Regions from separate parts of the Streptomyces sp. NPDC040589 genome, predicted to be linked through region 2. Evidence: riboswitches for the same ligand, from Rfam matches in the RefSeq annotation. Region 2 holds a riboswitch; each other region holds the start of a gene.
What was found. Region 2 has a riboswitch for cyclic di-AMP ahead of ACZ58V_RS04915 (C40 family peptidase). Riboswitches for the same ligand answer to the same signal wherever they lie in the genome.

Region 1: another riboswitch for cyclic di-AMP. It lies ahead of ACZ58V_RS05945 (transglycosylase SLT domain-containing protein); the one in region 2 lies ahead of ACZ58V_RS04915 (C40 family peptidase).
Region 3: another riboswitch for cyclic di-AMP. It lies ahead of ACZ58V_RS31360 (transglycosylase family protein); the one in region 2 lies ahead of ACZ58V_RS04915 (C40 family peptidase).

What each region holds. Positions count from the first base shown of each region.
Region 1 covers NZ_JBVIWP010000001.1:1,280,799-1,291,169, reverse strand. The annotation lists gene ACZ58V_RS05960 (glycosyltransferase family 2 protein) at 1-449, opposite strand, end outside; gene ACZ58V_RS05955 (GNAT family N-acetyltransferase) at 491-1,576, opposite strand; gene ACZ58V_RS05950 (HAD family hydrolase) at 1,748-2,596, shown strand; gene ACZ58V_RS05945 (transglycosylase SLT domain-containing protein) at 2,560-3,324, opposite strand; cyclic di-AMP (ydaO/yuaA leader) riboswitch at 3,328-3,502, opposite strand; gene ACZ58V_RS05940 (polyprenyl synthetase family protein) at 4,007-5,017, shown strand; gene ACZ58V_RS05935 (LolA family protein) at 5,238-6,461, shown strand; gene ACZ58V_RS05930 (ABC transporter ATP-binding protein) at 6,542-7,540, shown strand; gene ACZ58V_RS05925 (ABC transporter permease) at 7,527-8,405, shown strand; gene ACZ58V_RS05920 (flavodoxin family protein) at 8,433-9,014, opposite strand; gene ACZ58V_RS05915 (amidase family protein) at 9,114-10,371, opposite strand, start outside.
Region 2 covers NZ_JBVIWP010000001.1:1,082,071-1,092,441, forward strand. The annotation lists gene ACZ58V_RS04905 (M23 family metallopeptidase) at 1-287, shown strand, start outside; gene pcrA (DNA helicase PcrA) at 383-2,860, opposite strand; cyclic di-AMP (ydaO/yuaA leader) riboswitch at 3,151-3,322, shown strand; gene ACZ58V_RS04915 (C40 family peptidase) at 3,331-4,509, shown strand; gene ACZ58V_RS04920 (SLAC1 family transporter) at 4,586-5,602, shown strand; gene ACZ58V_RS04925 (hypothetical protein) at 5,580-5,933, opposite strand; gene ACZ58V_RS04930 (C40 family peptidase) at 6,355-7,422, shown strand; gene ACZ58V_RS04935 (LuxR C-terminal-related transcriptional regulator) at 7,449-8,189, opposite strand; gene ACZ58V_RS04940 (ATP-binding protein) at 8,186-9,472, opposite strand; gene ACZ58V_RS04945 (PspC domain-containing protein) at 9,651-10,371, shown strand, end outside.
Region 3 covers NZ_JBVIWP010000008.1:282,381-292,751, reverse strand. The annotation lists gene ACZ58V_RS31390 (class I SAM-dependent methyltransferase) at 1-595, opposite strand, end outside; gene ACZ58V_RS31385 (NAD(P)/FAD-dependent oxidoreductase) at 801-2,189, opposite strand; gene ACZ58V_RS31380 (Ppx/GppA phosphatase family protein) at 2,611-3,552, opposite strand; gene ACZ58V_RS31375 (DUF501 domain-containing protein) at 3,549-4,079, opposite strand; gene ACZ58V_RS31370 (FtsB family cell division protein) at 4,158-4,634, opposite strand; gene eno (phosphopyruvate hydratase) at 4,755-6,035, opposite strand; gene ACZ58V_RS31360 (transglycosylase family protein) at 6,301-6,990, opposite strand; cyclic di-AMP (ydaO/yuaA leader) riboswitch at 6,995-7,161, opposite strand; gene ACZ58V_RS31355 (transglycosylase family protein) at 7,390-8,361, opposite strand; gene ACZ58V_RS31350 (cytochrome P450 family protein) at 8,511-9,776, opposite strand; gene ACZ58V_RS31345 (hypothetical protein) at 9,869-10,237, shown strand; gene ACZ58V_RS31340 (nucleoside triphosphate pyrophosphohydrolase) at 10,296-10,371, opposite strand, start outside.

The DNA.
Region 1 (10,371 bases), 200 kb from region 2:
TCCGTCACGGGCGCGTTGTCGACGACGACGATCTCGAACCGAGGATGGTCCTGCGCCAGCAGCGAGTCCAGCGCGCGGGCCAGCTGCCCGGCCCGCTCCCGGGTCGCGACGACGACACTGGCGTACGGAGGCTCCCCGGCCAACCCGGCAACTCCGGCGTCCCCGGGCTCACCGGCGTCCCGGACATCCCCGGCCGCACACTCCGCCCGCGCCCGCTCCGCCAGCACACCTCGCGCGTCCGCCCCCTCCGGCACCCGCCCGAGCAGCGTGCCCACGGGCCGCCCACCCCTGCGGACCAGCACGAACACCTCGCCGTGCGTCACCGGCGGGCTCCCCGGACCGGGTCTGAGCACCGCCTCGTCACCGTCGAGGTCCAGCTCGGCGACCTGCACCGCCCCGATGTCCAGGAACCGCCGTATCTCCTCCCGCGCACGCGACGAACGAGCCATGCGCCCCTCACCCCCCACTCGTGTCAGGTACGAACTCGTGCTCATGTACGGCGCAGCCGAGCCGCGCCCTTCAGGGTCCGCGCGGCCAGCGCCGCGAGCCGCGGCCTGCCCCGGACGAAACTGTGCGCGCGGCGCGCCGGCTCGCGGCTCAGCCAGTGCAGCGCAGCGCCCGCCCCCGGCCGCGTCACCGCACCCTCGTACACGGGCAGTTCGCCCGTCTTCAGCGCGTCCTTGTACTCCGCCGCGCCCCGCCCCAGGTCGAGCACGCCGATGCCCTCGGCGGCCGCCGCCTCGGCCATGCGCAGGTGCAGCACCAGACCCGGCGAGTACTTCGCGAACTCCGGGTCGTAGGCCGGGAACCAGCAGGCCAGGACGGACGCCGAGCGCAGTCCGAAGTGCGCGGCGACGGGCCGCTCCCCGGCGTACAGCACGGACAGCGTGCCGGCGCACTCCGGTGCCCGGGTCCGGGCCAGCCGTCCCACGAGCCGGGTGATCCACTCCCGTGCGAAGCGGTCCTGCCGGCCCGTCCTGCGGTACTGCGCCGACTTCCACTCCATGAGGGTGCGCAGCGCGGCCGGGTCGCGTTCGTCGAACACGAACCGCGGCTCGCCGACCTGCCGGCCCAGCTTGCGCTCCTTGGCCAGGGTGGTTTTCAGGAACTTCGGCGACTGGGCGCGCAGCACCGACTCGTACGTCTCGTAGCCCTTCTCCACGTCGACGACGTAGGTGGCGTGCTCCTCGGCCGCGTACCGGACGAACAGCCGCTGCTCGGCCTCCAGGTTGTCGAAGGCGAAGCTCGACACCGAGCAGGCCTTGAGGAGCCGGCCCGTGTCCAGGTCCAGGCCCGGCCGCAGGATCGCCCCCTGCGCGTCCGAGACGCCGAGCCCGATCGCCCGGCCCTGGCCCAACGGGCCCCGTTCATAGGGCAGGAAGCCGACCGGCTCCAGCCCCTCGTACACCACCGCGACCCGGGCCTGCGGCCTCACCAGGCCGACGGCTTCGGTGAACTCCGGTTCCATGAAAGGGTTGCGCGGTGCCTCGGAGGCAGCGCGCAGTGCGCGCCAGCGCTCCTTTTCCCCTTCGCCGAGCTCCCCGGGCCCAGCCACGCGAATGCGCCCACTGCTCAACCCGACCCCCCGATCAAGTCCCCCCTGGACACATGGAAGGTACCGCTCGAGACGGCCCCGACGGTAGGTAGCGGACCATGTTGTTGCCAACTGGTACAGAGGCCTTCAACCGGGCAATCGGTGTGCGCCGGGGGATGAAACGAACGGGCGCGCTGTCCGTATTCTCTGATCATGGCCGCACCCATCGCATATTCACTCATCGCCACCGACCTGGACGGAACGCTGCTGCGCGGCGACGACACCCTCTCCGACCGGTCGCTCGCCGCGCTCGCGCGGGTGGCGGACACCGGTGCCCAGCACCTCGTGGTGACGGGCCGGCCGGCGCCGCGTGTGCGACCGCTCCTCGACGACCTCCGCTGCACGGGGCTCGCGGTGTGCGGGCAGGGCGCGCAGGTGTACGACGCGGGCGCGGACCGGCTGCTGTGGTCCATCACCCTGGACCGGGAACTGGCGGAGACCGCGCTCGGCAAGATCGAGGCCGAGGTGGGGCAGGTGTACGCCGCGGTCGACCAGGACGGGGTCGACGGGCTCACGCTCATCGAGCCGGGCTATCTGATGCCGCACCCGACCCTGCCGGCCGTACGGGTCGAGCGGCGCGACGACCTGTGGGGCGAGCCGATCAGCAAGGTGCTGCTGCGCCACCCCTACCTGACGGACGACGAGTTGGCGGCGACGGCCCGTTCGGTGGTCGGCTCACTGGCGACGGTGACGATGTCGGGGCCCGGCACGGTCGAGCTCCAGCCGTGCGGCGTCACCAAGGCGACGGGCCTGGCGCTGGCGGCCGAGCATCTGGGGCTGCGGCCGGCGGACACCATCGCCTTCGGTGACATGCCCAACGACATCCCGATGTTCGACTGGGCCGCCCACGGCGTCGCGATGGCGAACGCCCATCCCGAACTCAAGGCCGTGGCCGACGAGATCACCCTGTCGAACGAGGACGACGGCATCGCCGTCGTCCTCGAGCGACTGCTGGGCGGGACGGCTCAGTACGGGCCGTTGACGTTGTCGATCGAGCCGTAGCGGTCGGCCGCGTAGTTGCAGGCCGCCGTGATGTTGGCGACCGGGTCGTACGGGTCCCACGACGTGCCGTCCACGTGGTAGGCCTGGAAGGTCGGGTCGATGGTCTGGAGCAGGCCCTTGGAGGGGGTGCCCTTGACGGCGTTGGAGTCCCAGTTGTTGATCGCCTGGGGGTTGCCGGACGACTCGCGCATGACGTTGCGGTAGATGCCGTCGTACGACCCCGGAATGCCCTTCTGCGCCATGACGTCCAGCGCCTCGCGGATCCACCCGTCGAGGTTGTTGGCGTAGGTCTTCGCGGAGGCCTGGGTGGCCTTGGCGGCGCCACCGGCGGGCTTGGCGGGGGCGGACGACTTGGTCGCCTTCTTCGCGGCGGGCGCCTTGGTCGTCGACACCTTCAGCTTCAGACCCGGGTGGATCAGCTTCGGGCTGTCGCCGACGGCGGAGCGGTTGTCCTTGTAGAGCTTCTTCCAGCCGCCCGCGACGTCGTACTTGTCCGCGATGCGGTAGAGCGTGTCGCCCTTGACCACGGTGTACGTGAGCGACTTGGGCTGGGCCGCCTGCGGCACGGACTGTGCGACGGCGGGTGCGCTCTGCGGCGCCTCGGCCGCGCTCGCGTAGGTGGCTCCGAGGAGCGGGAGGGTCAGTGCCGCTCCGCCGGTGCCGGCGATCGCGACACCTCGGGAGAGCGGGTTGGTTCTGGGGCGACGGTGCTTGCCTCGTCCGGCCATGGCGAAATTCCTCTCCGGCGCCTGCGAGGTGAGCTGTCGGGTTCGGGCCGGGAGGTGCCCGGCCGCGTATGGCGGTGTACTGCCGTACGCGGCTTCACCCCGAGCCGTGCCGCTGTGCGGACCGGCGACTTACCTGGGTCCCCCGCTCCTGCCCTGCGTGAGTGGTCGGTTCGTGTGGGGGTCCGGGCGGTGGCAGGATTCGGCGTCCGCCGGACAGGCCGGGAACGTATGCGAGAGCACATGTCGGGAACAAGCACCGGAGTCACATATCGCGTGGTTGACCTTGGTCGGGGGTGTTTGGTCCGCTTGATCCTTTGCGAGAGCCAAGGCTCAACTGGCGTTCGGCTGAAGGGGGTACGGGTCGATGCCGAGGTGGGGCGACAAAGGGGTTAACGTGATTCAACTCACTGATCACGAGCCTGTGGGGCAATTCCCGCCAATGGGAATTTGCTCAATCATCATGGCAAATCGTGTATATCTCACTACCTCCTGGTAAGTCGATAAATGTCTGTTCTTATGAGCTGATCGAAAACATAACGGTCGTGATCAGATACCACCCGGCCTGTAACCATGGGCGCTGGCGGTGATCGAAACGTGACCGGATACGCTGAGTCGAGTGATGGCAGCGACCTATCGACAATCCGCGTAATCACCGGCAGACACAGCAGACAGGAGACCCCTCGTGACCGACGTCGGGCCGTTCGGGCTGAGCGTGCGGGACCAGGCTCTGGAAGCCGATGTCCAGGCCGGGTTGGCGGCTGTCGAGGAAGGCTTGTTCGAGGCCACCAAGAGCGAGGTGCCCTTCATCACGGAGGCCGCCCAGCACCTGGTGCGGGCCGGCGGCAAGCGGTTCCGTCCGCTGCTCGTGATGCTCTCCGCCCAGTTCGGTGACCCGTACGCGCCCGGGATCGTGCCGTCGGCCGTCGTCGTGGAGCTGACCCACCTCGCCACGCTGTACCACGACGACGTGATGGACGAGGCGACGGTGCGCCGCGGGGTGGCGAGTGCGAACACCCGCTGGGGCAACTCCGTCGCGGTCCTCACCGGCGACTTCCTCTTCGCCCGTGCCTCGCACACCCTGGCCGACCTCGGTCCGGAGGCGGTGCGGGTGCAGGCCGAGGCGTTCGAACGGCTGGTGACCGGGCAGATCCTGGAGACGGCCGGACCGCAGGACGGCCGCGACCCCGTCGAGCACTACCTGGACGTGCTGGGCGGCAAGACGGGTTCGCTGGTGGCGGTGTCGTGCCGGTTCGGCGCCATGATGTCCGGCGCCGACGAGACGACCGTGGACGTGCTGACCCAGTACGGCGAGCGGCTCGGCGTCGCCTTCCAGCTCGCCGACGACGTCCTGGACATCGCCTCCGACTCCCACGAGTCCGGCAAGACGCCCGGCACCGATCTGCGCGAGGGCATCCCCACCATGCCGGTGCTGCGGCTGCGCGAGCGGGCGGCCCGGCTCGGGCTCACGGACGACATCGCCCTGTGCGAGCTGCTGGACTCCGACCTCACCGACGACGAACGGCACGCCGAGGCCCTGCGCCTGCTGCGCGCCCACCCGGCGCTGGAGCAGGCCCGGAAGGACACCGTGCGCTACGCCCAGGACGCCCGCTCGGCGCTGGCTCCCCTGCCCGAGTGCGCCGCGAAGACGGCACTCGTGGAGCTGTGCGACGCGGTGGTGCACCGGGCTGGCTGACCGGCAACCCCTACGGGTCGGGGGAGAAGCCGCCCTTCCGTGTCATACCCCAGCAGTACGTGGAGTTGAGTCCGGGGTCTGACGTATTTCCCTGGCCGATTTGGTCAGATGGACACCACGGAAAACACCACTCCTCACCTGTTCGGGTGAGAATGGCGGCTCAGGGACGAGTGCGTGGACGACACGGACAGCCGCCGCCGACCACGGAGGTAGGGCACACATGGCACCGTACGCATCCGACGACAGCACGACCGCCGGGGAGGTCGACGAGCAGCGTTCCGGACGGCGCAAGGCCGCGCGGTACGTCGTACCGGTCACGGTGATGGGGGTGGCGGCCGCGACGATCGGGCTGGTCCCCGCGCTCGCCGACTCCGGTGACCCCGACCTCCCGAAGATCACCGCACAGCAGCTCATCGAGAAGATCGCCAAGTCGGACGTCCAGCAGCTGTCCGGCACCGTGAAGATCAGCACGGACCTCGGGCTGCCGGACCTCGGCGGGCTGGAGAGCAGCCTGATGTCCGGTGCCGCGAGCCAGGGCGAGGGCGGCTCCTCCGCCGACCCGACCGCCAAGCTCACCGAACTGGCCTCCGGCACGCACACCCTGCGCGTCGCGGCCGACGGCCCGGACAAGCAGAAGCTGTCGCTGCTGGAGAACGCCGCCGAGTACAGCATCGTCCACAACGGCAAGGACGTCTGGGCCTACGACAGCAAGTCGAACGAGGTCCACCACGGCACGGCCTCCGAGAGCGGCAAGGACCGGCAGCCGCCGGCCACGCCGAAGGACTTCGCCGAGGAGGCCCTCAAGGCCGCCGACGACACGACCTCCGTGACCGTCGACGGCACCGCCCAGGTCGCCGGCCGGGACGCCTACAAGCTGCTCATCAAGCCGAAGCAGTCCGGCTCGACGGTCGGTGCGATCACCGTGGCCGTGGACGCGAAGACGGGCACGCCGCTGAAGTTCACGCTGACCCCGGCGAGCGGCGGCTCCGCCGTCGTCGACGCGGGCTTCACCCAGGTCGACTTCGCCAAGCCGGCCGCGTCGACCTTCGACTTCACCCCGCCGAAGGGTGCGAAGGTCACCGAGGAGAAGGCCGCGGAGCCGAAGGCGTCCGGCAAGGCCGAAGCGCGCGAGCACGCCCCGAAGTCCCTCCCGAAGTCCGAGAAGGACCTCGGCAAGGGCCTCGACGGCATGAAGACCATCGGCGAGGGCTGGAACGCCATAGCCACCTTCGACACCGGCGGCGAGGGAGTGCCCTCCGGCGAGGCCGGCGACGACCTCGGCGGCTTCGTGAACTCGCTCGGCGACAAGGTCACCGGCAAGTTCGGCTCGGGCACGGTCTTCTCGACCCGCCTGGTCAACGCCCTGATCACGGACGACGGCAAGGTCTATGTCGGCCTGGTCACCAAGGACGCGCTCGTGAAGGCGGCCGACGCCGGCAAGTAAGTCCCGTACGGCTACAGGACGTCGAGAGAACCACAGGGCGTCGAGAGAACCACAGGGGCGTCGAGAGAACGAGGAAGCCGATGGGCGAACCGTCCGCCACGGAGCCCGAGCGTGTGCCGGAGCCGAGCGGCGCGGATGCCGCTGCCGGGGAACCGGTCATCGCCACCCGCGCGCTCACCAAGCGCTACCGCGGCGGACAGCTCGCCGTCGACGGTCTCGACCTGACCGTCCCGGCGGGCAGCGTCTTCGGCTTCCTCGGCCCCAACGGCTCCGGCAAGACCACCACCATCCGCATGCTGATGGGCCTCATCGAGGCCACCTCCGGCACGGCGCGGGTCCTCGGGCAGCCCATGCCCCGGGCCACCCGCGCCGTGCTGCCGCACGTCGGCGCCCTCATCGAGGGCCCGGCCCTCTACGGCTTCCTCTCCGGCCGCGACAACCTCATCCGGTACGACTCGGCCGACCCGGCCGCCGATCCGCGCACCCGGCGGGCCCGGGTCGCCGCCGCCCTGGACCGGGTGGGCCTGACGGCCGCAGGGGGCAAGAAGGCCAAGGCGTACTCACTGGGCATGAAACAGCGCCTGGGCCTCGCGGCCGCCCTGCTCCAGCCGCGTCGGCTGCTGGTGCTCGACGAGCCGACCAACGGCCTCGACCCGCAGGGCATGCGCGAAATCCGCACCCTGATCCGGGAGCTGGCCTCGGACGGCACGACCGTCTTCCTCTCCTCCCATCTGCTCGACGAGATCGAGCAGGTCTGCACACACGCGGCCGTGATGGCCCAGGGTCGGCTGATCACGCAGGGCCCGGTGGCGGAGCTGTCCGCCGGTGCGCGCGGCCGGCTGGTCGTGACCACGCCGGACCCGGCGGAGGCGGCCCGGGTGCTGAAGGAGCAGGGCGTCGGCGACGTCGTCGTCACCGACGACCGGGTGACCGGCGAACCGCCGGACCGCGACCTCGCCGACGTGAACGCCGCGCTGGTGACGGCCGGGGTGCGCGTGCGGGGCTTCACCGTCGAGCGGGCCTCGCTGGAGGACGCGTTCGTGGCGCTGACGGGGGAGGGGTTCGATGTCGCAGGCTGAGACCGCGGCGGCCGTACGCCCGGTGAGCCCGCTGTGGACCTTCGGGCTGCTGCGCAGCGAACTCACCACGACCTTCCGGCGCTGGCGCACCCTCGCGCTGCTGGCCGTCCTGGCGGGCGTGCCCGTCCTGGTCGGCATCGCCGTCAAGATAGAGACGGGTGACGGTTCGTCGCCCGGCGGTGGCGGGGGCGGAGGGCCGGCCTTCATCTCGCAGATCACCAACAACGGCCTGTTCCTCGTCTTCACCGCCCTGGCCGCCACTCTCCCGTTCTTCCTGCCGATGGCGATCGGGGTCGTCGCGGGCGACGCGATCGCCGGCGAGTCGAACGCCGGCACACTCCGCTATCTGCTGGTCGCCCCGGCAGGCCGCAGCCGCCTGCTGCTCACCAAATACGCGACCGTCGTCGTCTTCTGCCTGGTGGCCACCCTGGTGGTCGCCGTCTCGGCGCTGACGGTCGGCGCGCTGCTGTTCCCGCTGGGCGACCTGACGACCATCTCCGGTACGCGGATCAGCTTCGCCGAGGGCCTGGGCAGAGCCCTGCTGATCGCCCTCGCCGTCGCCGCGTCACTGATCGGCGTCGCGGCGCTGGGCCTGTTCGTCTCGACGCTCACGGGCAGTGGCATCGCGGCGATGGCGACCACCGTCGGCCTGCTGATCACGGTCCAGATCCTCGACCAGATCCCGCAGCTGCACGCCCTCCAGCCGTACTTCTTCTCGCACTACTGGCTGTCCTTCGCCGACCTCATGCGCGAGCCGGTCTACTGGGACGACCTGACGAAGAACCTCGGCCTCCAGGCCCTGTACGCGGCGGTGTTCGGCTCGGCGGCCTGGGCCCGCTTCACGACGAAGGACATCACGGCCTAGAGGTCCCTCTCCGGGAGGGGCCGGGGCTCACTTCTCGTAGAGGAACCGGGCGGTCGGTGCCTCCTGGGAGAAGAACGCCTTCGCCCGGGTCAGCGCCTCGGTGTCGTTCAGCACGTCACCGGGCTTGCTGCCGTTGCCGAGCAGCACCCCGCCGAAGCGCATCCCCATGTACGCGGCCGAGTTGTGGAGCGTCCCGATCAGCGGGTCGGCGACCACCTCCTCCCGGTGCGCGAGGGCGGTGACGCCCCACAGGGTGCGTCCGGCCAGGGTCGCCTTGAAGTCGAGGCCGGGCGTGCGCAGCCAGCCCGACCAGTAGTCCAGGTAGCGCTTGGTCTGTGCGGAGACCGAGTACCAGTACAGGGGCGTGACGATCACGATGTCCGTCGCCGCGAGCGTGGCGTCGAGCAGCAGGGCCAGGTTGCCCTCGGTCGGGCGGACATGGTCGCTGTCGTGCCGCAGGTCCTCGAAGTCGGGTACCGGGTGCTCGCTGAGGTCGAGCCACTGCTGTTCGGCGTCCGGGGGCAGTTGCTCGGCGGCCCGGCGGGCCAGCAGCTCGGAGTTGCCCTCGGCGCGGGCGCTGCCCAGGACGAAAAGGAAGCGGCGGGTCATAGTGTCCCCCAGAAGAAAGGCGTACGGCGATTATGCGCGCTTGCATCATATGCGCACGCATTCAAATCCGCCAGGGGTGGCCGCCCGACCGGGGTGCCGTCAGCTCCCGATACGCGCCTCCGTCTCCCGCGCCACGGCCAGCAGCAGCGCCTCCCGTCCGTGCGGCGCCACCAGGTGCAGCCCGGCCGGGCAGCCGTCCTCGCCGAAGCCCGCCGGGAGGCTCAGCGCCGGATGCCCGCTGAGGTTGAACGCCCAGGTGAGCGAGGTGGAGTAGCGATCCCCCGGCCCTTCGTGGCCGTGCGGCGCGGTGGGTGCCGTGGGCGTCAGCAGCAGCTCCGCGTCGTCGAACAGCCCGGCCAGCCGCCGGTCGTTCTCCGCCCGGACACGGTGGGCCTCGGCCAGGTCGGCACCGGGCGTGCGCAGGGCGAGCCACGCGGGCCCGGGGTCCATGAGCCGCAGCGGCACCCGCGGTCGTACGAGCCGTACGACACCCGCCGCCACGAGCCGTTCCACCGCGGCCCGGGCGAGGGCGACGGGCTCCGGATCGGGCCCGGCGAAACCGAGGTCGGGGGACCAGACGGCGGTGACGGGCAGGGGCGGGGGGACGGGCTCCGGCTCGCCCGTCACCACCTGCCACCAGCCCGCCGCGTCCGACGCCGAGCGGGCGAGCACGCCCGGGACGGCAAGCCCCGTGCGGTCGGCGGAGGGCAGCCGCCCGGCCGTGGTCTTCAGACCGACGACCCCGCACCACGCCGCCGGGATCCGCACCGACCCGGCCCCGTCACTGCCCGTCGCCAGCGGCACCAGCCCGGCCGCCACCGCCACCGCCGACCCGGCCGAGGAACCGCCCGGCGTACGGTCGGCCCGCCACGGGTTGACGGTCCGGCCGCGCGCACCGAGCCCCCAGGTCTGCCAGGGCGTCCCCGGCCCGGGCACGGAGGTCGCCCCCACGACGACCCCTCCGGCCGCGACCAGCGGCCCCGCCGCCCGCATCCCGTGCCGCCCCTTCACCGCGACCGGCACACCGGCGAGCGGCAGCGACCCGCCCTCCACGAACCTGTCGGCGACACCCCCTGACCCTTCGGCACCACTCGTGCGAGGGGCATCCCCGGATGTCTCGGCATCACTCGTGCGAGGGACGCCCCCGAGCCTGGCGGCTGCGCTCCCGCGGGGGACGTCCCCCGACCCGTCGGGGGTTTCGCTCGTGTGCCGGAGGTGCTCGGAGTCGTCAGCTCCACTCGTACGGGGGACATTCCCGGAACGCCCGTCGAGCAGCGCGTCCACCTCGCCCGCCCGCCGCAGCGCCTTCTCGTGCCACACCTCGACGAACGCGCACAGCTCCGGATCGGCCCGATCG
Region 2 (10,371 bases):
CGACCGTGATGGCCGCGACCGACGGCACCGTCCGCACTCAGTGGAACAGCGCGTACGGCAACATGCTGATCCTGACCGCGAAGGACGGCACGGAGACGTGGTACTGCCACCTCTCCACGTACACGGTCCCCTCCGGTACGTCCGTGAAGGCCGGCGATCCGATCGCGCGCTCGGGTAACTCCGGCAACTCGACCGGCCCTCATCTGCACTTCGAGGTGCGTCCGGCCGGCGGCTCGCCGATCGACCCGCTCCCGTGGCTGCGCAGCCACGGCGTCGACCCGACGTAACGTCCCGGCAGCCCCCGCCGATCCAGCCCTGCCGGTCCAGCCCCCGCCGGTCCGGCCGGCGGAGGCTCACCTCACAGGACTGTCGCCGCCCAGGGCTACAGCTTCTCCACCGGCGCGTACCGCAGCAGCAGCCGCTTCGGCTTGTCCCCGAAGTCGATCGTCGCCTCGGCGTTCGCACCCGTGCCCTTGACCGCCACGACGGTCCCGAGCCCGAACTGGTCGTGCGTGACCCGGTCCCCGACCGCCAGTGACACGACCGGCTTCTCGGCGGTGCGGCGCGTGGCGAAACCGGAGGCGCCCGACGCCGACGAACGTGAACGGGACGACGACAGCGAGGCCGCCACGGCGGAGACCGGCCCGGAGGACGCGGGCGCGGTCGCACCGGTCCGCTTCCACTCCAGGTGGGTCGGCGGGATCTCCTCCAGGAACCGGGAGGGCGGGTTGTACGACGGCTGGCCCCAGGCGCTGCGCAGGGTGGAGCGCGTCAGATACAGCCGTTCCCGCGCGCGCGTGATGCCCACGTACGCCAGGCGCCGCTCCTCCTCCAGTTCCTTGGTCTGGCCGAGGGCGCGCATGTGCGGGAAGACGCCGTCCTCCATGCCGGTCAGGAAGACGACCGGGAACTCCAGGCCCTTGGCGGTGTGCAGGGTCATCAGGGTGATGACGCCGTCGCCGTCCTCCTCGTCGGGGATCTGGTCGGAGTCGGCGACCAGCGCGACCTGCTCGAGGAAGTCGGCCAGGGTGCCCCGCTCGTCCTCGCCGCGCTCCTGCTCGAACTCCATGGCGACGGCTGCGAGTTCCTGGAGGTTCTCGATCCGGGTCTCGTCCTGCGGGTCGGTGGAGGCCTGCAGTTCGGCGAGGTATCCGGTGCGCTCCAGGATCGCCTCCAGCACGGTGGCGGGGCCGGCGCCGGACTCGACGACCGTACGGAGGTCCTCCATCAGCGTGTTGAACCGCTTGACGGCGTTGGTGGAGCGCGCGGCCATGCCGTACGCCTCGTCGACGCGCTTCAGCGCCTGCGGGAAGCTGATCTTCTCCCGCTGGGAGAGGGCGTCGATCATCGCCTCGGCGCGGTCGCCGATGCCCCGCTTGGGCACGTTGAGGATCCGGCGCAGCGGCACCGAGTCCTCCGGGTTGGCCAGCACGCGCAGGTAGGCCAGGACGTCCCGGACCTCCTTGCGCTCGTAGAAGCGGACGCCGCCGACGACCTTGTAGGGCAGGCCGACCCGGATGAAGATCTCTTCGAAGACACGGGACTGGGCGTTGGTGCGGTAGAAGACGGCGACGTCGCCCGCCTTCGCCTCGCCCGCGTCGGTGAGACGGTCTATCTCGTCGGCGACGAACTGCGCCTCGTCGTGCTCGGTGTCGGCGACGTAGCCGGTGATCTGTGCGCCCGTGCCCGCGTTGGTCCACAGGTTCTTGGGGCGGCGGGACTCGTTGCGCTCGATGACCGCGTTGGCCGCGCTCAGGATCGTCTGCGTGGAGCGGTAGTTCTGCTCCAGCAGGATCGTCGTCGCGTCCGGGTAGTCCTCCTCGAACTGGAGGATGTTGCGGATCGTCGCGCCGCGGAAGGCGTAGATCGACTGGTCGGCGTCACCCACCACGCACAGCTCGGCGGGCGGCAGGTCGTCCGCGCTGGGCGGTACGTCGACGGGGTGCTCGGAGGTGCCCACGAGCTCCCGGACGAGGGCGTACTGGGCGTGGTTGGTGTCCTGGTACTCGTCCACCAGCACATGGCGGAAGCGGCGGTGGTAGTGCTCGGCGACGTCCGGGAAGGCGCGCAGCAGATTGACCGTCGTCATGATCAGGTCGTCGAAGTCGAGGGCGTTCGCCTCGCGCAGCCGCGACTGGTACATCGCGTAGGCCTGGGCGAGGGTCTTCTCGAAGCCGTCGGCGGCCTGGGCGGCGAAGTCCTCCTCGTCGATCAGCTCGTTCTTCAGGTTGCTGATCTTGGCGCTGAAGGACTTCGGCGGGAAGCGCTTGGGGTCGAGGTCCAGGTCGCGGCAGACCAGGGCCATCAGGCGCTTGGAGTCGGCGGCGTCGTAGATCGAGAAGCTCGACGTGAAGCCGAGCCTCTTGCTCTCCCGGCGCAGGATGCGCACGCAGGCGCTGTGGAACGTCATCACCCACATGGCGTTCGCGCGCGGGCCGACGAGCTGCTCGACGCGCTCCTTCATCTCGCCGGCGGCCTTGTTGGTGAAGGTGATGGCGAGGATCTGGCCCGGGTGGACGTCCCGCTCGGCGAGCAGGTGGGCGATGCGGTGCGTGAGCACGCGGGTCTTGCCGGAGCCGGCGCCGGCCACGATGAGCAGCGGGGAGCCGGAGTGCACGACGGCGGCGCGCTGGTTGTCGTTCAGCCCCTCCAGGAGCGCGGCGGCGTCCACCGGCGGGCGCGCGGCGCCGTCCCGGTAGTAGGCGTCGCGGTCCGGCGGCACGTCGAACTTCCCGCCGAACAGATCGTCCGGAACGTTCTCCGGTCCGTGATCGTCCTCGGGCGGCGGCGGGGGCTCGTCCGCGGGGCCCCGCTGGGCCTGGAGGTCCGCCAGGAAGCTGTCGTCAAAGAGGCTGCTCATCGCTCTCCGAGTCTAGGGCGCCCCACTGACAGCCCGCCGCCGCCCTGAGAACATCGCCGAAAGGACCCCCCTGTCACCCTCCAGGTCCATGCGAACACAGGCCGCTACAGCCTTCACAATTACTCCCGAACAGTGACCAACCCCCCTCGATTGACCACTCTCGGCGATGTTCATGAGCAAGGTCACGGAAATGTATCGGGCATATCACCCATCAACCTTCACAAGGGCCACACGAGTTGGCTACCGTGCGAGGAGGCCACACGACCCCCACCGGCGAACGTCGCCGGGCCGCGTGGCCTCCGCCGAGTCCGGCGTGCCGCAGCGGCAGCCGGAGCCGGGGACCCACCGAGACCCCGGGGTGAATCGGCCCGACTCCCTTTCCGGAGAAGGCCGTAGGGCAACCCTTCCGAAGCACCCGCCCGAACCCGACAGCTAACCCGGTAGGCGGAGCATGGAAGGAGTCGCCTCCCTTGGCGTCGCACCGCAAGTCGCGTCCTACGGGTTCGCGCGTGGCAGGCATACGGACCCCCGCCCTCGCAACGGCGGCCCTCACCTCCGTGGCCCTGCTGTCCCAGTCGGCCAACGCCGCCCCCGAGGCCGACGACAAGCCCAGCCTGGAGGAAGTCGAGAAGAAGGTCGACGACCTCTACCGCCAGGCGGGGTCCGCGACCGAGAAGTACAACGGGGCCAAGGAGAAGACCGCCAAGCAGCGCAAGCGCGTCGACACCCTCCTCGACGACGTCGCGAAGCGCACCCAGAAGCTGAACGAGGCACGGGAGGAGCTGGGCACCTTCGCCGCCGCCCAGTACCGCACCGGCGCCTCCGCCCCGGACACGGCGACGTTCCTGCTCGCGGACACCCCGCAGGACTACTTCGACCAGACCCAGCTGATGGACCGGATGACCGGCCGTCAGAAGGTGGCGGTCGACGACTACATCACCCAGCAGTCAGAGACGATGGAGAAGCGTCAGGAGGCCACCGAGAGCCTCGAGACGCTCACCGAGTCGCAGGGCGACCTGAAGACGGCCAAGGCGACCGTCCAGAGGAAGCTCGCCGACGCGCGCGAGCTGCTGTCGAAGCTGACCGCCGAGGAGAAGGCGCGGCTCGCGGCGATCGAGAAGGAGAAGCAGGAGGAGGCGGCCCGCAAGGCGGCCGAGCTGGCCCGTCAGCAGGCCGAGCAGCAGAGGGAGCAGGAAGCCGCCCAGCAGGAGGCCGCCCAGCAGCAGGACAGCGGCTCCTCCGCGTCGACGGGCTCGTCCTCGTCGTCCACCGCGCCCGACTCCTCGTACGCCACCAAGGCCGAGAAGGCGCTCGCCTTCGCCCGCGCCCAGATCGGCAAGCCGTACGTCTGGGGCGCCACCGGCCCCGGCTCCTACGACTGCTCCGGCCTCACCCAGGCCGCCTGGAAGGCCGCCGGGGTGACCCTGCCGCGCACGACGTACGACCAGGTCAACGCCGGCACTACGGTCCCCCTGGCCGACGCTCAGCCCGGTGACCTGGTCTTCTTCTACGACGATGTCACCCACGTCGGTATCTACATCGGCAACGGCATGATGATCCACGCTCCGAAGCCCGGCACGTACGTGCGCGAGGAGTCGATCTACTACGACGGCGAGTCGTCGATCCACAGCGTGGTGCGGCCGGCCTGACGGGTCTCGCAGGTTTTTGGGACCCCGCGCGCGTGCCCTGCCCGTAACGCGCGCGGGGCCTCCTAGCATCGGCCCCATGCCCGGCCCCTCCCCCTCCGTCGCCTGGTGGGCGCAGCGTGCCCCGGCGGCCAGTGCCGCCGTGCTGGCGACCGGCACCCTGTCGGTCGGACTGGATCTGGCGGGGTACGAGGCCCTCTCACGCATCACCCTGGGTCTGGCCTGCGCGGCCTGGCTGCTGTTCGCCTCGGACTTCACCCTGCGGCTGCTGCGGGCCGGGACCAGGTGGCGGGCGTATACGCGCAGGCCGGGCGTCCTCGAGAGCGTGATGACGACGGCCCTCACCACCGTGGCGGCGACGGCCGTCCTGGGCACCGCCTTCTCGGCGGCCGGCTCGCAGACGCTGGCCGTGGCTCTGCTGGTGCTCGCCGTACTGCTCTGGCCGGTGCCGCTCGTCCTCGTCCCGCAGGGCGGGGAGCGGCGCGGGCCCGGGACGGTGTTCGCGCGCTGCATGGCCACGCAGGGACTCGCCGTCCTCGGCGCCACGCTGGCCGCGACCGAGTCGGAGGCGTGGCTCGCGCACGCGGCGCTGGTGCTGTTCTGGCTGGGGCTGGTGCTGTACGTCCTCGCCCTGGTCCGTTTCGATGTGCGGCAGGTGGCCGAGGGGACCGGCGATCACTGGCTCGCGGGCGGGGCGCTCGCCCTCTCGGCACTCGCCGGGGCGCGGCTGCTCAGCGCCGACAGCGCGCGTCTGTACCTGTGGAACGAGGACGACCGGGACGTCCTGCGCACGGTGACCGTCGCCCTGCTCGTGCTCGCACTGGTCAGCTACGCCGTCCTGCTCGCCGCCGAGTTCCTGTGGCCCCGGCCCCGCCATGACGTCCGCCGCTGGGCGACCGTGTTCACCTGGGCCAAGACGGGGACGGCGGCACTGGCCGTCGCCGTCGCCCTCGACGTCTCCTGGCTCGACGGGTTCGGGGAGGCGCTGTTGTGGATCGCGGTCGCGGCGTGGCTCGTGGCCGCCGCCTGGACGGCAGCCTCGGCCCGGTCCGGGGTGCTCCCCGGCCGCCCGATCAGGTCCAGAGCACGGCGATGAAGACGTTCACCGTGGTCAGCAGCCCGACCAGGCCGAACAGGCCCTTCTCCACCTTCTCGTCGTCCCGTTTCACGTAGACCAGGCCGAGGATCACGATCAGCAGGGCCAGCTTCACGCCGATCTTGATGTTGTTCACGGACTGGTCGTCGGCCTGGTTGAGGCCGACCAGGATCACACCGGTGACCAGCATCGTCAGCGCGCCGTGCAGCATCGCCGGGGTGTAGCGGGCGGTGCCCTCGCCTATCGCCTTCATCTGGGTGAGAAAGCCGCCCAGGAGCGAGGCGATGCCGATGATGTGGAGGCCGACGAAGAGGTGGATGAGTACGTCCATGAGGCCGGAGCCTAATCAGGGGGTCCGATCCGCCCGACACCGGCCCACCGATGCATATATGCGCCCCATAGCACCCGATGACCGGCACTCGCCCAGGATTCGACGCATCGGTCATCACGCTGAGTTAAGTCGACGGCGCCGGGGCGAGATCGCGGTCGCATACGGTCACCGTCGGTCCTCTCGGAACAGTTCCGCGCACCGGCCACGGGTCGGCCATGGCGAGGTTTACCGTCCTCCTCCAGGTGACCGGCTCCCCACCGCCGCCCGGGCCAGGGGCGGCAGTCGGGCACCACCGCCAGAAGTCCGGCGGCGGCCCGCTTCCCCTGTGCGGGCGGCCGCCGGACGCGCAGGCCGCCGGTCCGCTCCCCACGGCGGCCGTCGCACGCACCGGGCGGTCGCAGGAAAGGACGTGGCTCCCAAGGTGGCAGCGCACCGCAAGCCCCGACAGCGCACCGCGAGCGGCAACACGGCCCGTACGGCCGCCACGATCGCGCTCGCCGGCGCGGCGACCGCGACGGGCTTCGACGGAACCGGACACGCCGAACCGCAGCTCACCCCCGGCCAGGTCAAGGCCGAGGTGGACAAGCTGTACCAGGAGGCGGAGGTCGCCACCGAGAAGTACAACGGCGCGAAGGAGAAGGCCGACGCCGCCGGAGAACGGCTCAGGAAGCTCCAGGACCAGGCGGCCCGCAAGGAGGAACGGCTCAACTCGGCCCGCGACGCCCTGGGCTCGGTCGCCGCCGCGCAGTACCGGGACGGCGGCATCGACCCCGCCCTCCGGCTCGCCCTGTCCGACGACCCCGACCGGTACCTCGAGAACGCCGAGTTCGTGGAGCGGGCCGGGAACCGGCAGAAGTCGGCCGTCGCGGGCGTCCGCAAGCAGCTCCGGGAGATCGAGCAGCTGCGCGGGGCCGCCCATATCGAGCTGACGTCCCTGAAGTCGCGGCAGACGGAGCTGAAGCGGCACAAGAAGACGATCACCGGCAAGCTGGGCTCCGCACGGCAGCTGCTGTCCCAGCTCACCCCGCAGGAACGTGCCGGCCTGGGCGAAGGGCCGGGCGCGAAGCGCGCCTCACGTTCCTCGACGGGCCTCCGGGACACCCTGGCGGCCCCCGGATCCGCCGGCTCGCAGGCGCCCAACGCCCGCGCGGCCGCCGCCGTCTCCTACGCCTACCAGAAGCTCGGCAGCCCCTACGTCTGGGGCGCGACCGGCCCGAACGCCTTCGACTGCTCGGGCCTCGTCCAGGCCGCGTACCGCTCCGCGGGCGTCGCGCTGCCCCGCACGACGTACTCCCAGATCGCCGCCGGCCGCCGCGTCTCCCGCTCCGAACTCCTCCCCGGTGACCTGGTCTTCTACTACGCCGGCATCAGTCACGTCGGCATCTACGTGGGCAACGGGCAGATGATCCACGCCCCGAACTCCTCGGCCCCGGTACGGGTCGCCCCGCTCGACGAGATGCCGTACGCGGGGGCGACGCGGGTGGTCTGACAGGGCGGCCGGGCCGGGGCCCCGGGTCACACCAGCCGTCGAGCCGTGGCCCACCGCGTCAGTTCGTGCCGGTTGGAGAGCTGGAGCTTGCGCAGGACCGCCGAGACATGCGACTCGACCGTCTTCACGGAGATGAACAGCTGCTTGGCTATCTCCTTGTACGCGTATCCCCGGGCGATGAGCCGCAGCACCTCGCGCTCGCGCTGGGTCAGCCGGTCCAGGTCCTCGTCGACCGGAGGCGCGTCGGTGGAGGCGAAGGCGTCGAGGACGAACCCGGCCAGCCGCGGGGAGAAGACCGCGTCGCCCTCCTGGACGCGGAAGACGGAGTCGACGAGGTCCGTGCCGGTGATCGTCTTGGTGACGTACCCGCGGGCCCCGCCGCGGATCACGCCGATCACGTCCTCCGCCGCGTCCGACACGGACAGCGCGAGGAAGCGGACCGGCTGCTCGGCGTCGGCCATCAACGGGGCACAGCGGCGCAGCACTTCCACCCCACCGCCGCCCGGGAGATGCACGTCGAGGAGAACCACCTCGGGCCGGGTCGCGGTGATGACCGTGACCGCCTGGTCGACGTCCGCGGCCTCGCCGACAACCTCGACACCGGTCTGCTCGGTCTGCCCGATCTCGGCCTGGACCCCCGTACGGAACATGCGATGGTCGTCGACGAGGACCACGCGCACCCGACGCCCGCCGGCGCCGCCCGCCTCCGCGGGCCCGGCCGCCTCCGCCGGTCCCGCCGTACCGTTCGCCTCGGTCGGGTCGCTCATGACGTCTTCTCCGCCCTCTCCATCTCCAGCTCGACCTCCGTGCCGCCGTCCGGCACCGCGCGCAGCCGCGCCGTGCCGCCGTGGCGCTCCATGCGGCCGATGATCGATTCTCTGACACCCATGCGGTCGGCGGGTATCGAGTCGAGGTCGAAGCCGGGGCCGCGATCCCGGACGGACACGAAGACCGTCTTCCCCTCGACCTCGGCGTAGACCTGTACGGCTCCGCCCTCGCCACCGTACTTGGCGGCGTTCACCATTGCTTCCCGTGCGGCCTGCATCTGTGCGCCGATCCCCTCGTCGAGCGGGCAGTCCCCCACCACGACGACCTCGATGGGCACTCCGTGCTTGTCCTCCACCTCGGCCGCGTTGCGCCGCACGGCGTCGGCGAGCGTGGTGGGTTCGTCGGCCTCGTCCTTGCCGGTGCCCTCGGGCTTGTAGAGCCACGTGCGCAGGTCGCGCTCCTGGGCGCGGGCGAGGCGGCGCACCTCGTTCGCGTTCTCCGCGTTGCGCTGGATCAGGGTGAGGGTGTGCAGCACCGAGTCGTGCACATGGGCGGCGACCTCCGCGCGCTCCTGGGCACGGATGCGCATCAGGCGCTCCTCGGAGAGGTCCTGCGTCATGCGCACCAGATACGGCCCGGCGAGGAGCGTGATCCCGACGAGGACCGCGAGGGCCGCCTGCAGGACGGAGCCGAGGTGGGCGGCGGAGCCCTGCATGACGAAGATGCCGGAGACGCCGGCCGTCACCAGCAGCACCCCGCCCCCCGCGCGCAGCAGCGTGACCGTGCGCCGACGGCGGCCGACCTCGACCCAGCGGGCCCGGCGGGCGTTGTCCGCCTGCCGCCAGACCAGGGCGACACCCGCCCCGACGAGCACCGCCGGCCAGAGATAGGCCCGGGCGCCGCCGCTGAGGTTCACGTTGCCCACGAACACCAAGGCCACGGCGACCATGAGCAGCAGGGCCACTATCTGGCCCTTGTCGGGTTTGCGGGCGACGAGTCTGCGGCGGCCGTCGGGCGAGGTCTCCGAGGCGGCCGGCGGCTTCTGCGCGTCGACTCCGCCGACGCCGAGCGGGACGAAGAACCAGAACGCGGCGTACAGCAGCGCACCGAGGCCGTCGGCCATGAACAGGCCGACGAACACGAGCCGCACCCAGACGACGGGCAGCCCGAGGTGCCCGGCCAGACCTCGCGCCACGCCACCGAGCCAGCGTCCGTCACTGCTGCGGTAGAGCTTGCGCGGCGGCCGCGGTTCGGCGAGTGGCGCTGCTGCGGCTTCCGACATGCCACCGATGGTCACACGGCCGCGAGGCCGGAGCATCAGGGTCGACCCCGGAGACTCCCCTGATCTCCGGCGGCCGGCCCGTCGAACGCTTCCCGAGCCGTTCCTCAGGGCCGATATCAGGGTCCGGCCAGGGTCGTTCCGACTGCCGTCGCGGCGCCGCGCCCGTCACCATGGACCCATGACCGATCACGAGCACGCCGCGACGGGTCCGGGACCCGGCTCCGGCCCGCGCTCCGCACCGGGAGCCGGGCCGCGGGATGCCGCGCCCGCCGGCTCCCCCGCGCAAGGGCGTGCGGGCGCGGGAGAACAGGGAGGAGCTCCCGACGCGGCCGACCCGGCCGGGGAAGCCACCCCGCCCGGCCCGACCGGCCCGACCGGCCTGCCCGGTCCTCCGCGCGCGTTCCGTCGCGACCGCCGCCACAAGACCCTGGCCGGCGTCTGCGCCGGGCTCGGGCGGCAGTGCGACCTGGACCCGGTGATCTTCCGGATCACGCTCGCGGTGCTCTCCGTCACCGGCGGCATCGGTCTGCTCTTCTACGGCTTCGTCTGGCTCCTCGTCCCGTACGACGACGAGGACGAGAACGAGGTGCGCAAGCTGCTGACCGGCCGCGTCGACGGGCAGGCCCTGACGGCCGTGCTGTTCGCGCTGGTCGGCTGCGGAGTGTTCCTGACCCTGCTGAACAACGGCGGAGTGCTGACCTTCGCCTTCGTCCTCTCCATACTCCTGGCCGGCTCCGGATACTGGTCACGCCAGCGCGGCGCCCCCAGCCCCGACCCGCTGGCCGCCCAGGCCGCCGCCGACGCCCCGCCCGAACCCCAGGCACCGCCGGTCCTCGCCACCTCCCCCTCCTGGTGGCGCGACCCCATCGTCAAGGACGGCACCCACATCGGCGGCACGG
Region 3 (10,371 bases), on a different contig from region 2:
GGCCGAGCTTGCGGCAGACGAGTTCGAGCTTGTCGTGCTGGGCCTGTTCGAGGGTGCTGTCCGGGCCGTCCGGGCTGTCCCAATAGGCGCAGGAGTACACCATGGACGGGCCGAGGACGATCTCGTAGAAGTCGTTGCCGACGTCGTAGTGGTGGCTGATGGCGCGTCTGTCGCTGCGCTTGGTGTGCAGGTGGCGGCGGGGGCTGCGGGCCTCCTCGGGGGGCGGGGCGGGCGGCAGCGGGGTCCCAGCGAGCCTGACGAGTCCGCGGACCGCGGAGCGGACCTCGGGGTCGCGCAGGGCCTGGGCGAGGGTGCGGGCGTCCTCGCCGCGCTCCCAGATGTCTCCGGCGAGCAGGTCGAGGGCGGCGTAGAGGTCGCCCTCGATGTCCAGGTCGCCCGCCACCCAGGCGCGGGCCAGACCCAGTTCGCCCGGCTTCCACAGCAGGCGGCGCAGGGCGCGGCGGTTGCGTACGACCAGGGTGGGCGCGCCCGGCGGGCCCGCCTGCGAACCGTCCCAGGCGCGGACGCGCACCGGGGGCGGTGCTCCCAGCAACTGTGTGAAGAGGCCCTGCAGCCGCTGCGCGGCGTCTGCCATGGTGTACACCTCCGTGACGGGGAATCCCGGAATGTCCGACACCACGTAAACACCTGCGGGGCCTCACCGCAGTCCCCGGCACGCGTCATGTCTGAGCAAAACCGCCACTTCGCCCACCCGGCGGGTGAGGTCCGTACAACGCCGAAGGACCTCCCGCACCACGGATGGCGGGAGGTCCTTCGTCAGGCGGGTGACCGGGTGAGGGTCAGGAGGCCTTGGCCTTCTCCTCGGTCTTCTCCTTCGGCGCGGCGGCGACCGGGGCCGGCTTGGCGGCCTCGTAGAACTCCTCGCGCGGCGTCTCCATCGCTCCGAGGGAGACGACCTCGCGCTTGAGGAACATCGCCAGGGTCCAGTCGGCGAAGACGCGGATCTTGCGGTTCCAGGTCGGCATCGCCAGACCGTGGTAGCCACGGTGCATGTACCAGGCGAGACGGCCCTTGAGCTTGATCTTCATCTTGCCCATGACGATCATCGCGACGCCCTTGTGGAGGCCGAGACCGGCCACCGCGCCCTTGTTGGCGTGGGCGTAGTCCTTCTGCGGGAAGCCCCGCATGCCGGAGACCACGTTGTCGCCGAGGACCCGGGCCTGGCGCAGCGCGTGCTGGGCGTTCGGCGGGCACCAGGCGTTCTCGTTGCCGGCCTTGCGGCCGACGAGGTCCGGGACCTGCGCGTTGTCGCCGGCGGCCCAGATGTAGTCGGTGCCCTTGACCTGGAGCGTCGGCTCGCAGTCGACGTGGCCGCGGGGGCCGAGGGGCAGGCCGTAGCGGGACAGGGCCGGGTTGGGCTTGACGCCCGCGGTCCAGACGATGGTGCTGGAGTCGACCTCGAGGCCGTTCTTCAGCACGACGTGGCCGTCGACGCAGGAGTCCATGGAGGTGGACAGGTAGACCTCGACGCCGCGGCCCTCGAGGTGCTCCTTGCCGTACTTGCCGAGCTTGGGACCGACCTCGGGGAGGATCTTGTCGGCGGCGTCGACCAGGATGAAGCGCATGTCCTCACGGGACACGTTCTTGTAGTACTTCGCCGCGTCGCGGGCCATGTCCTCGACCTCGCCGATGGTCTCCGCACCGGCGAAACCGCCGCCCACGAAGACGAAGGTGAGCGCCTTGCGGCGGATCTCCTCGTCGGTGGTGGAGTCGGCCTTGTCCAGCTGCTCGAGGACGTGGTTGCGCAGGCCGATGGCCTCCTCGACGCCCTTCATGCCGATGCCCTGCTCGGCGAGGCCGGGGATCGGGAAGGTGCGGGAGACCGCGCCGAGCGCGATCACCAGGTAGTCGAAGGGCAGCTCGTAGGCCTCGCCGACCAGCGGGGAGACCGTGGCGACCTTGCGGTCCTGGTCGATGGTGGTGACCCGGCCGGTGAGAACCTCCGCCTTGGGCAGCACGCGTCGCAGCGGGACGACGACGTGGCGCGGGGAGATGTTGCCGGCGGCGGCTTCGGGGAGGAAGGGCTGGTAGGTCATGTACGACCGGGGGTCGACGACCGTGACGGTCGCCTCTCCGTAGCGCATCTTCTTCTGGATGCGCCGAGCTGCGTACAGGCCTACGTACCCACCGCCTACTACGAGGATCCTGGGACGCTCCGTGGTGCTCATGCCATCGAGTATCCACCCGGCTCAGGGGGGTGGCTCGTGCGCCCCTTCACAAGCTCGGGCAGGGTGTGTGTTATCCTCCGCGACTCGCGTGATCCATGTCATGGTGACAACCGGGCTCCTTTGTGCACCCCGGACCGTTGTCAATGCCGCGTGAGCTGCCTCTCTGGGCGGAAAGGGCCTCCGTGAGGCCACCCCGGAGTCCCGCTCCGGGCCCCTTCCCCGGCACCTCCATATCATGCTTCTGAACATGTTCAAAGGCATCTTGGGGCCCCGGATGGGTCAACCGGACCCCTCTTGTCGCTCTCGCGGGCCGAATTCCTTGTGAAGAACTTCACGAACTTTTCCGATGAGCTGCCGCCGGGGGGTTCACCGGAGCCCCCCGGACGCGCTCAAACGTGATCCATGCCTGCTCAGAAGCGGCCTACGCGACCGACCACGCGATGCCGTCGAGGATGTCGTGCTCGCTCACCACGACCTCCTCGGCGCCGATCCGCTCCATGATCGACAGCAGCACGAGGGCCCCCGCCGCGATCACGTCGACCCGGCCCGGGTGCATGGAGGGCACGGCCGCGCGCTCGGCGTGGGTGGAGCGCAGCAGCCACTCGGTGATCTCGCGGACCCGGTCGTGGGAGACGCGGGAGTGGTGGATGGCGGCCGAGTCGTACTCGGGCAGCTCCTGGGCGATCGCCGACACGGTCGTCACGGACCCGGCCAGGCCCACCAGCGTGCGGGCCTCGCGCAGCGGGACCGTCTCCTCGGCGAGGTCGAGGGCGGCCTCGATGTCCGCCCGCATCGCCGCGATCTGCTCCTCGGACGGCGGGTCGCTCACCACGCCGTCCCGGACCAGGTGACGTTCGGTCATCCGGACGCAGCCGATGTCCACCGAGCGGGCCGCCCGGACATGGTCGTCGCCGACCACGAACTCGGTCGAGCCGCCGCCGATGTCCACGACGAGGTAGGGCTCGGGGAGGTGGTCTCCCCCGGCGAGTTCCTTGGTGGCGCCGGTGAAGGAGAACTCGGCCTCCTGGTCCCCGGAGATCACCTCGGGCTCGACGCCCAGGATGTCCAGCACGCCGCGCACGAACTCGTCGCGGTTCTCGGCGTCCCGGGACGCGGAGGTCGCCACGAACCGCAGCCGCTCCGCCCCGTGCTCCTTGATGATCCCCGCGTACTCGCGGCACGCCGCGAAGGTCCGCTGCAGCGCCTCGGGGGCGAGCCGGCCGGTGCGGTCGACGCCCTGCCCGAGCCGCACGATCGTCATACGGCGGTCCAGGTCGACCAGCTCACCGGTGGCCGGGTCGGCGTCGGCGACCAGGAGCCGGATGGAGTTCGTACCGCAGTCCACGGCGGCGACACGGGTCACTGGGCGGCCTCCTCGGCGTTCGTCACGCACGGGCCCTTGCGCCACCACTCCGGCAGCATCTCGATGGCCTCGTCGCCGAGCGGGTTCACGCCGGGCCCCGCGGCCAGCGAGTGCGCCACCAGCACGTGCAGGCACTTCACCCGGTCCGGCATGCCGCCCGCGCTGGGGAAGTTCCTCAGTTCCTCGATCTCGTCCCGGCGCCTGACGTAGTCCTCGTGCGCCGCCCGGTAGGCCTCCGCCAGCTCGGGGTCCGAGGCCAGCCGCTCGGTCATCTCCTTCATCACGCCGTTCGCCTCCAGCGTGCCGATCGCCGAGGCGGCGCGCGGGCACGTCAGGTAGTACAGCGTGGGGAACGGCGTGCCGTCCGGCAGCCGCGGTGCCGTCTCGACGACGTCCGGGTGCCCGCACGGGCACCGGTGCGCGATCGCGCGCAGACCGCGCGGGGGCCGACCGAGCTGCTGCTTGAAGGCCTCGACGTCCGCGTCGGTGGGCTCGGTGCGCGGGGTGGTCGGCGGGGGCGTTTCCATGGCTGTCTTCAGGCTGTCTTTCTTTGAGTCAGATACTTGAGTCGAATACGTGAGTCGGATGACCGGCTGGTCCTCGGGTCACCGGTCGGAGGCGTCGGACTTGTCGACGCCGTCCCACACGTTGGCGTACCAGGGGCGGTCGGCCGTCCCGAGCACGGCGTGCGACTGCCGCGCCGCGTGCGGGTCGACGACGATGAATCCCGTCTCCCCCGGCATGACGTAGTGCAACCGCTGCCGGATCTGCTGTTCCGCGTACGCGTCGTCCTGCCAGCGCGCCTTCTGGTCGCGCAGCCTTTCGACGCGCTGTCGGGCCTGCTGCTGTTCGCGCTGGAGGTCGTCGATCTCGGCACGCTGGGAGACGTACTCCCGCATCGGGTAGGCGAGCGCCACGATCAGCGTGCACATCACCAGGGCGAGCAGCGCGGCCCGGCCGGTCAGCCGGGAGCGGCGGGCCTGGCGCCGGGTCTGGGAACGGTAGACCCGGGCCGCGGTCTGCTCACCGAGCAGCCGGATCCTGGTCGCGGTGGAGAAACGGTCCCGGTCCTTCACGGCCATGTCTCCCCGCTCTCCCGCTCCACCGTCCAACGCGCGTACGTCCCCGGACACGGTACGGGACCGAGTACGGGGACGTACGTACGACTGGCTCAGGGTTGACCCTTAACGGGTCAGCCCGGGTCAGCCCTTGAAGCGCGGGAAGGCGCTGCGGCCGGCGTAGACCGCCGCGTCGTCGAGGATCTCCTCGATGCGCAGGAGCTGGTTGTACTTGGCGACGCGCTCGGAGCGGGCCGGGGCGCCGGTCTTGATCTGGCCGCAGTTGGTGGCGACGGCCAGGTCGGCGATGGTGACGTCCTCGGTCTCGCCGGAGCGGTGGGACATCATGCACTTGAAGCCGCTGCGCTGGGCCAGCTCGACGGCGTCCAGGGTCTCGGTCAGCGAGCCGATCTGGTTGACCTTGACCAGCAGGGCGTTGGCGGCGTTCTCGTCGATGCCGCGGGCGAGGCGCTCGGGGTTGGTGACGAACAGGTCGTCGCCGACCAGCTGGACCTTGTCACCGAGCTTCTCGGTGATGGTCTTCCAGCCGTCCCAGTCGTCCTCGAACAGCGGGTCCTCGATGGAGACGAGCGGGTACGCGTCGACGAGCTCGGCGTAGTACTCGGTCATCTCGGCGGCGGAGCGGGTCTTGCCCTCGAAGGTGTAGGCGCCGTCCTTGTAGAACTCGGACGCGGCCACGTCGAGGGCGAGGGCGATCTGCTCGCCGGGGGTGTAGCCGGCCTCCTTGATCGCCTCGAGGATGAGGTCGAGGGCCTCGCGGTTGGAGCCGAGGTTCGGGGCGAAGCCGCCCTCGTCGCCGAGGCCGGTGGCCAGGCCCTTGCTCTTCAGGACCTTCTTCAGCGTGTGGTAGACCTCGGCGCCCCAGCGCAGCGCCTCGGAGAAGGACTCCGCGCCGATCGGCGCGATCATGAACTCCTGGATGTCCACGTTGGAGTCGGCGTGCGAGCCGCCGTTCAGGATGTTCATCATCGGCACCGGCAGCAGGTGCGCGTTCGGGCCGCCCAGGTAGCGGAACAGCGGCAGGTCGCTGGCCTCGGAGGCGGCGTGGGCGACGGCGAGGGAGACGCCGAGGATGGCGTTGGCGCCGAGGGAGCCCTTGTTGTCGGTGGCGTCCAGGTCGAACATCGCCTGGTCGATCAGGCGCTGCTCGGTGGCGTCGTAGCCGACGAGCTCCGGGCCGATCTGCTCGATGACCGCGAGGACGGCCTTCTCCACACCCTTGCCGAGGTAGCGGTTCGAGTCGCCGTCACGCAGCTCGATGGCCTCGAAGGCGCCCGTGGAGGCGCCGGACGGAACGGCGGCACGACCGGTGCTGCCGTCGTCGAGGCCGACCTCGACCTCGACCGTGGGGTTGCCTCGGGAGTCCAGGATTTCCCGGGCTACGACGACGTCGATGGACGGCACGAGCATCTCCTTCTTGATGTGACGCGGGTTCGCGGGTCGCGTGGACCCGGCGAGGTGCGGGCCGTGGTGGCTCGCGACATGAGCCTAACCGGCTCCGGCCGATCGGCCACCGGGTCGCCCACCCCATGGACAGAACCGAGAGTAAATTGTTTCCGAACGGAACAAAGCCGGAACGCAAAGACCGGCAGAAAAAACCCCGCCCCGGCGCGTACGGGGGAACACGCACCGGGGCGGGGAGCCCGTGGGGACGGGGAGGGGCCGCTGCCTACTTCAGGTGCAGCTGCTGGCCCGGGTAGATGAGGTTGGCGTCCTCGACGATGTCCTTGTTCAGCTGGAACAGCTTCTCCCAGCCGCCCTCGACCTTCTCGTCCGCCGCGATCGAGCTCAGGGTGTCGCCCTTGGCCACCTTGTACTCGCCGTCGCCCTTCTTGACCTTCTTGCCGGTCGGGGTGGTGACGGTCTTCTTGGCGGCCGGGCGCTCGTCGGAGCGGGAGGCCGGCTGCTGCTGGGTCTCGCGGGACTCGGTGCTCTGCTGCGAGGAGCTGCCGGAGTCGTTCGAGGAGGAGCCGCCGCCGCTGTAGCCGGCGCTCGACAGGCCCTTGCCGCAGACCGGCCAGGCACCCTTGCCCTGACCCGCGAGGACCTTCTCGCCGATCTCGATCTGCTGCTCCTTGGTGGCCTGGTCGGCGGTGGCGGCGTACTTGGTGCCGCCGTAGCCGGACCAGGTGGAGGCGGAGAACTGCAGACCGCCGTAGTAGCCGTTGCCGGTGTTGATGGACCAGTTGCCGCCGGCCTCGCACTGCGCGACGGCGTCCCACTCGGAGGCGGTGGCGGCGGAAGCGCCGCCGGCCGCCATCAGCGGGGCGGCGACAGCGGCGCCGGTGACACCGGCGACGGCGATGGCACGGCTGGCCTTGGACGGACGACGGTGCTTGCCCTTGCTGGAAAACAGCATGGAAGGATCCCCTCACCGACGCCTGCGAGGTGAGCTGTCGGGTTCGGGCCGGTTGAGTTGCCCGGCCGCATCCCTCCCGGGACACGGCTTCACCCCAAGCCCTTCCGGCGCAACTGGCCGGTCGGGCACCTACCTTGGGTCCCCCGCTCCTGCCTACGGCGCTTGACGCGACGACTGTTCCCGTACGGCCGCTGGCAGGATTCGGCGTTGCGGCAGCCGGGGCTCGTGGTGACGAGCGGTCCCGACCGTAGCCACGCGATCCGCCGAATTTCAAAGACGATCAGGGCTTCTGAGATCTATCTCTCACGGAGCCCAAACGGGACATTCGCCGCGAAACATGACGCGAACTCGCCCGGCTTCGGGGCGACTTCCACCCCCGTTTCCGCACTGCCCGAACAGCTACTTCCCGTCCGCTTCGCCCTCTACCGTGAGCTTCTCACCGGGGCGAATGAGGTTCGGGTCGGCGCCGACGGCCTTCTTGTTGCCGTCATAGAGCTCGTGCCATCCGCCGCTGATGTCAAGGGAGTCGGCGATGGACCAGAGACTGTCGCCGATACCCACGATGTAGGCACCCTCGGACGTGTCGTCGGAGCCCTCGTCGCCGCGGTCGTCGCGCGAGGCGTGACGCCCCGTGGACTCGTCCGTACGGCCGTTCTCGGGCGCCTGGGTCTCGTCGGCACTGGGGCCGCGGTGACGGCCGGAACCGGTGTCGGTCCCGGTGCCGGCCTCGGTGGGCGCCGAAGATTCGTCGCCCTGCCGCGAGTTGCCGGACTTGTCACGCTCGGGCGTCGCCGAGGGGGAGCTGCCGGGCTCCTGCGAGGCGGACTCCTCGATGTCGGGCGACTTGTCGGACTTGGTGGATTCATCCTTCGAGGCCGACGACTCGCCAGAAGGCGGCGAGTCGGACGAAGGGGACGACCCGAGAGAGTCGAGCAATCCGGGCGAATCCGATGAATCAGACGAGTCGGATGAACCGTCCGAGTCGGACGAGTTCTTGTCCTGCTCGAGGCCGGAGAGCAGTCCGCAGGTGCGCCAGGCGCCGACTCCCTGGTCGGCGAGGATTCTCTCGGCCACGGCTATCTGCTGGGAACGGCTGGCCAGGTCGGCGCTCGGGGCGTAGTCGAGGCCGCCGTGGTTCTCCCAGTCCTCCTGCGACAACTGCAGGCCGCCGAAGTAGCCGTTCCCGCTGTTCTGGCTCCAGGCGCCGCCGGTCTCGCAGTCCGCGACCCGGTCCCAGGTCGTGGCGTCGGCCGCGCTGGCGCCGGAGGCCCCGAGGAGCGGGATCGCGATGGCGGAGCCGGTCACTCCGGCCGCGACGAGGAGAGCCGGAGCCTGGCGGGGGCGACGGTGCCGACCGTTCCCGGAGAGCATACGGAGACCTTTCGCGAGACAGCAGTGACCGGCGCGGCGGAGTGGATTTCCCAGGCCGCGCCGATGATGGGTGAACGTATAGGCAGACGATCACTTGTCACAAGTTAATGCCGCGTAGATCACGTGAAGATCACAAGCCTGACGGCGTGTCATCCCCGGGCGGGCGTGAACTCCACCGGCAGCGTGCGCAGCCCGCGCATGATCAGGCCGCCGCGCCATCTCAGCTCGGCCGGGTCGGCCGCGAGCCTCAGGTCCGGGAGGCGGGTGAGGAGCGTGGCGAGGGCGGTCTGGCCCTCCAGGCGGGCCAGCGGGGCGCCGAGGCAGTAGTGGATGCCGTGGCCGTATCCGAGGTGCTGGTTGTCGCGGCGGGCGAGGTCGAGCACGTCCGGATCGGCGAACCGCTCCGGGTCCCGGTCCGCGGCGGCCAGGACGACGAGGACCGGGTCGCCGGCCTCGATGCGCTGCCCGCCGATGGTGAGCTGCTGCGTGGCGAAGCGCCAGGTGGCGAGCTCGACGGGGCCGTCGAAGCGCAGGAGTTCCTCGACGCCGGTCTCCAGGAGGCCTCTCTCCCCGGCGGCGAGGGAGGCCTGGAGCCGGGTGCGCTGCTCGGGGTGGGTGAGCAGGGCGTAGGTGCCGTTGCCGATCAGGTTCACGGTTGTCTCGAAACCGGCGAACAGCAGGATGAAGGCCATGGCGGCGGCCTCGTTCTCGGTGAGGTGCTCGCCGTGGTCGGAGGCGCGGATGAGACCGGAGATGAGGTCCTCGCCGGGGGTGGGTTCGGCGGGGAGCGCCTCTCGCTTGCGGTGGATGAGGTCGGCGAGGTAGCCGCGCATCTTCTTCACGGACCGCGCCACGCCGCCCCGGGGCCCGCCCTGGTGACGGATCATCATGCCCGCCCAGTCCCGGAAGTCGTCCTGGTCCTCGCGGGGGACGCCGAGCAGGTCGCAGATGGCGTAGATGGGAAGCGGGAAGGCGAACTCGTGGATCAGGTCGGCGGACCCCTGCTCCGCGAACCCGTCGATGAGGCCGTCGGTGAGCTCCTGCACCCGCTGCTCGAACTCGGCCACCCGGCGGGGCGTGAACGCCTTGGACACGAGCCGCCGCAGCCGGGTGTGGTCCGGCGGATCGATGTTGAGCAGATGCGTCATCAACTCGGCCTTGCGCTCACCGGGGATACCCGTCTTGCCCTTGGCGTGCGCGGGCTCGTGGTGATGCGCCGGGTTCTTGGAGAGCCGGTTGTCGGCGAGGGTCTGCTTGGCATCGGCGTACCGCGTGACCAGCCAGGCCTCCACGCCGCTGGGCAGCTTGGTCCGGTGCACGGGGGCGTGCTCGCGGAGCCAGGCGTAGGCGGGGTAGGGGTCGGTGGCGAACTCCCACGAGAACAGTTCGGGCACCCCGGGCACTTCATGTTGCATGCCATGACCCTACGCAGCGGCTCCGGAGGGCACCGGCCGCCACTGTCAGAGGCCATCGCTACTCTGACCGCTTCGGGATCAGGGAGGGCCGGATGCTTGAAGGTGTGTTGATCGCGGAGAGCCTGCGGGCCGGGGCCGAACTGTCCGGCGTCCCACTGCGTGTCACGAAGATCACCAGGGTGGAGGTGGAGGGAGCGGCGGCCGGGCAGCCGCCACTGTGGACCCTGCTGGACTTCGCGGCTGAAGAGGCCGACGCGGAGCGGCTGGCCGAAAGGCTCGCCGCCTGCCTGGACGACTCCGGGGGCTGGTACGTCAACTACAACACGGCCGGGGAAGCGTTCGTGGTCTTCGCCGGCCGGGTCTTCCGCTATCCGCGCGGTCAGGCGGAGGGGCGTCTGCAGGCACGGGAGCACGGCCGGTCCCTCGGGATCCCCGAAGCGCAACTGGACTGGCAGGACTGACCCCGCCGGGCACCGTGTCACGACCGTCGGTCTCAGGCCCCGGTCTCAGGCCCCGGTCTCAGCCCTCGGTCTCCCTGATCGCGTCCCGGTAGGCACGGGCCGCCGCTCTCAGGGCCGCCTCCGGGTCCACGCCC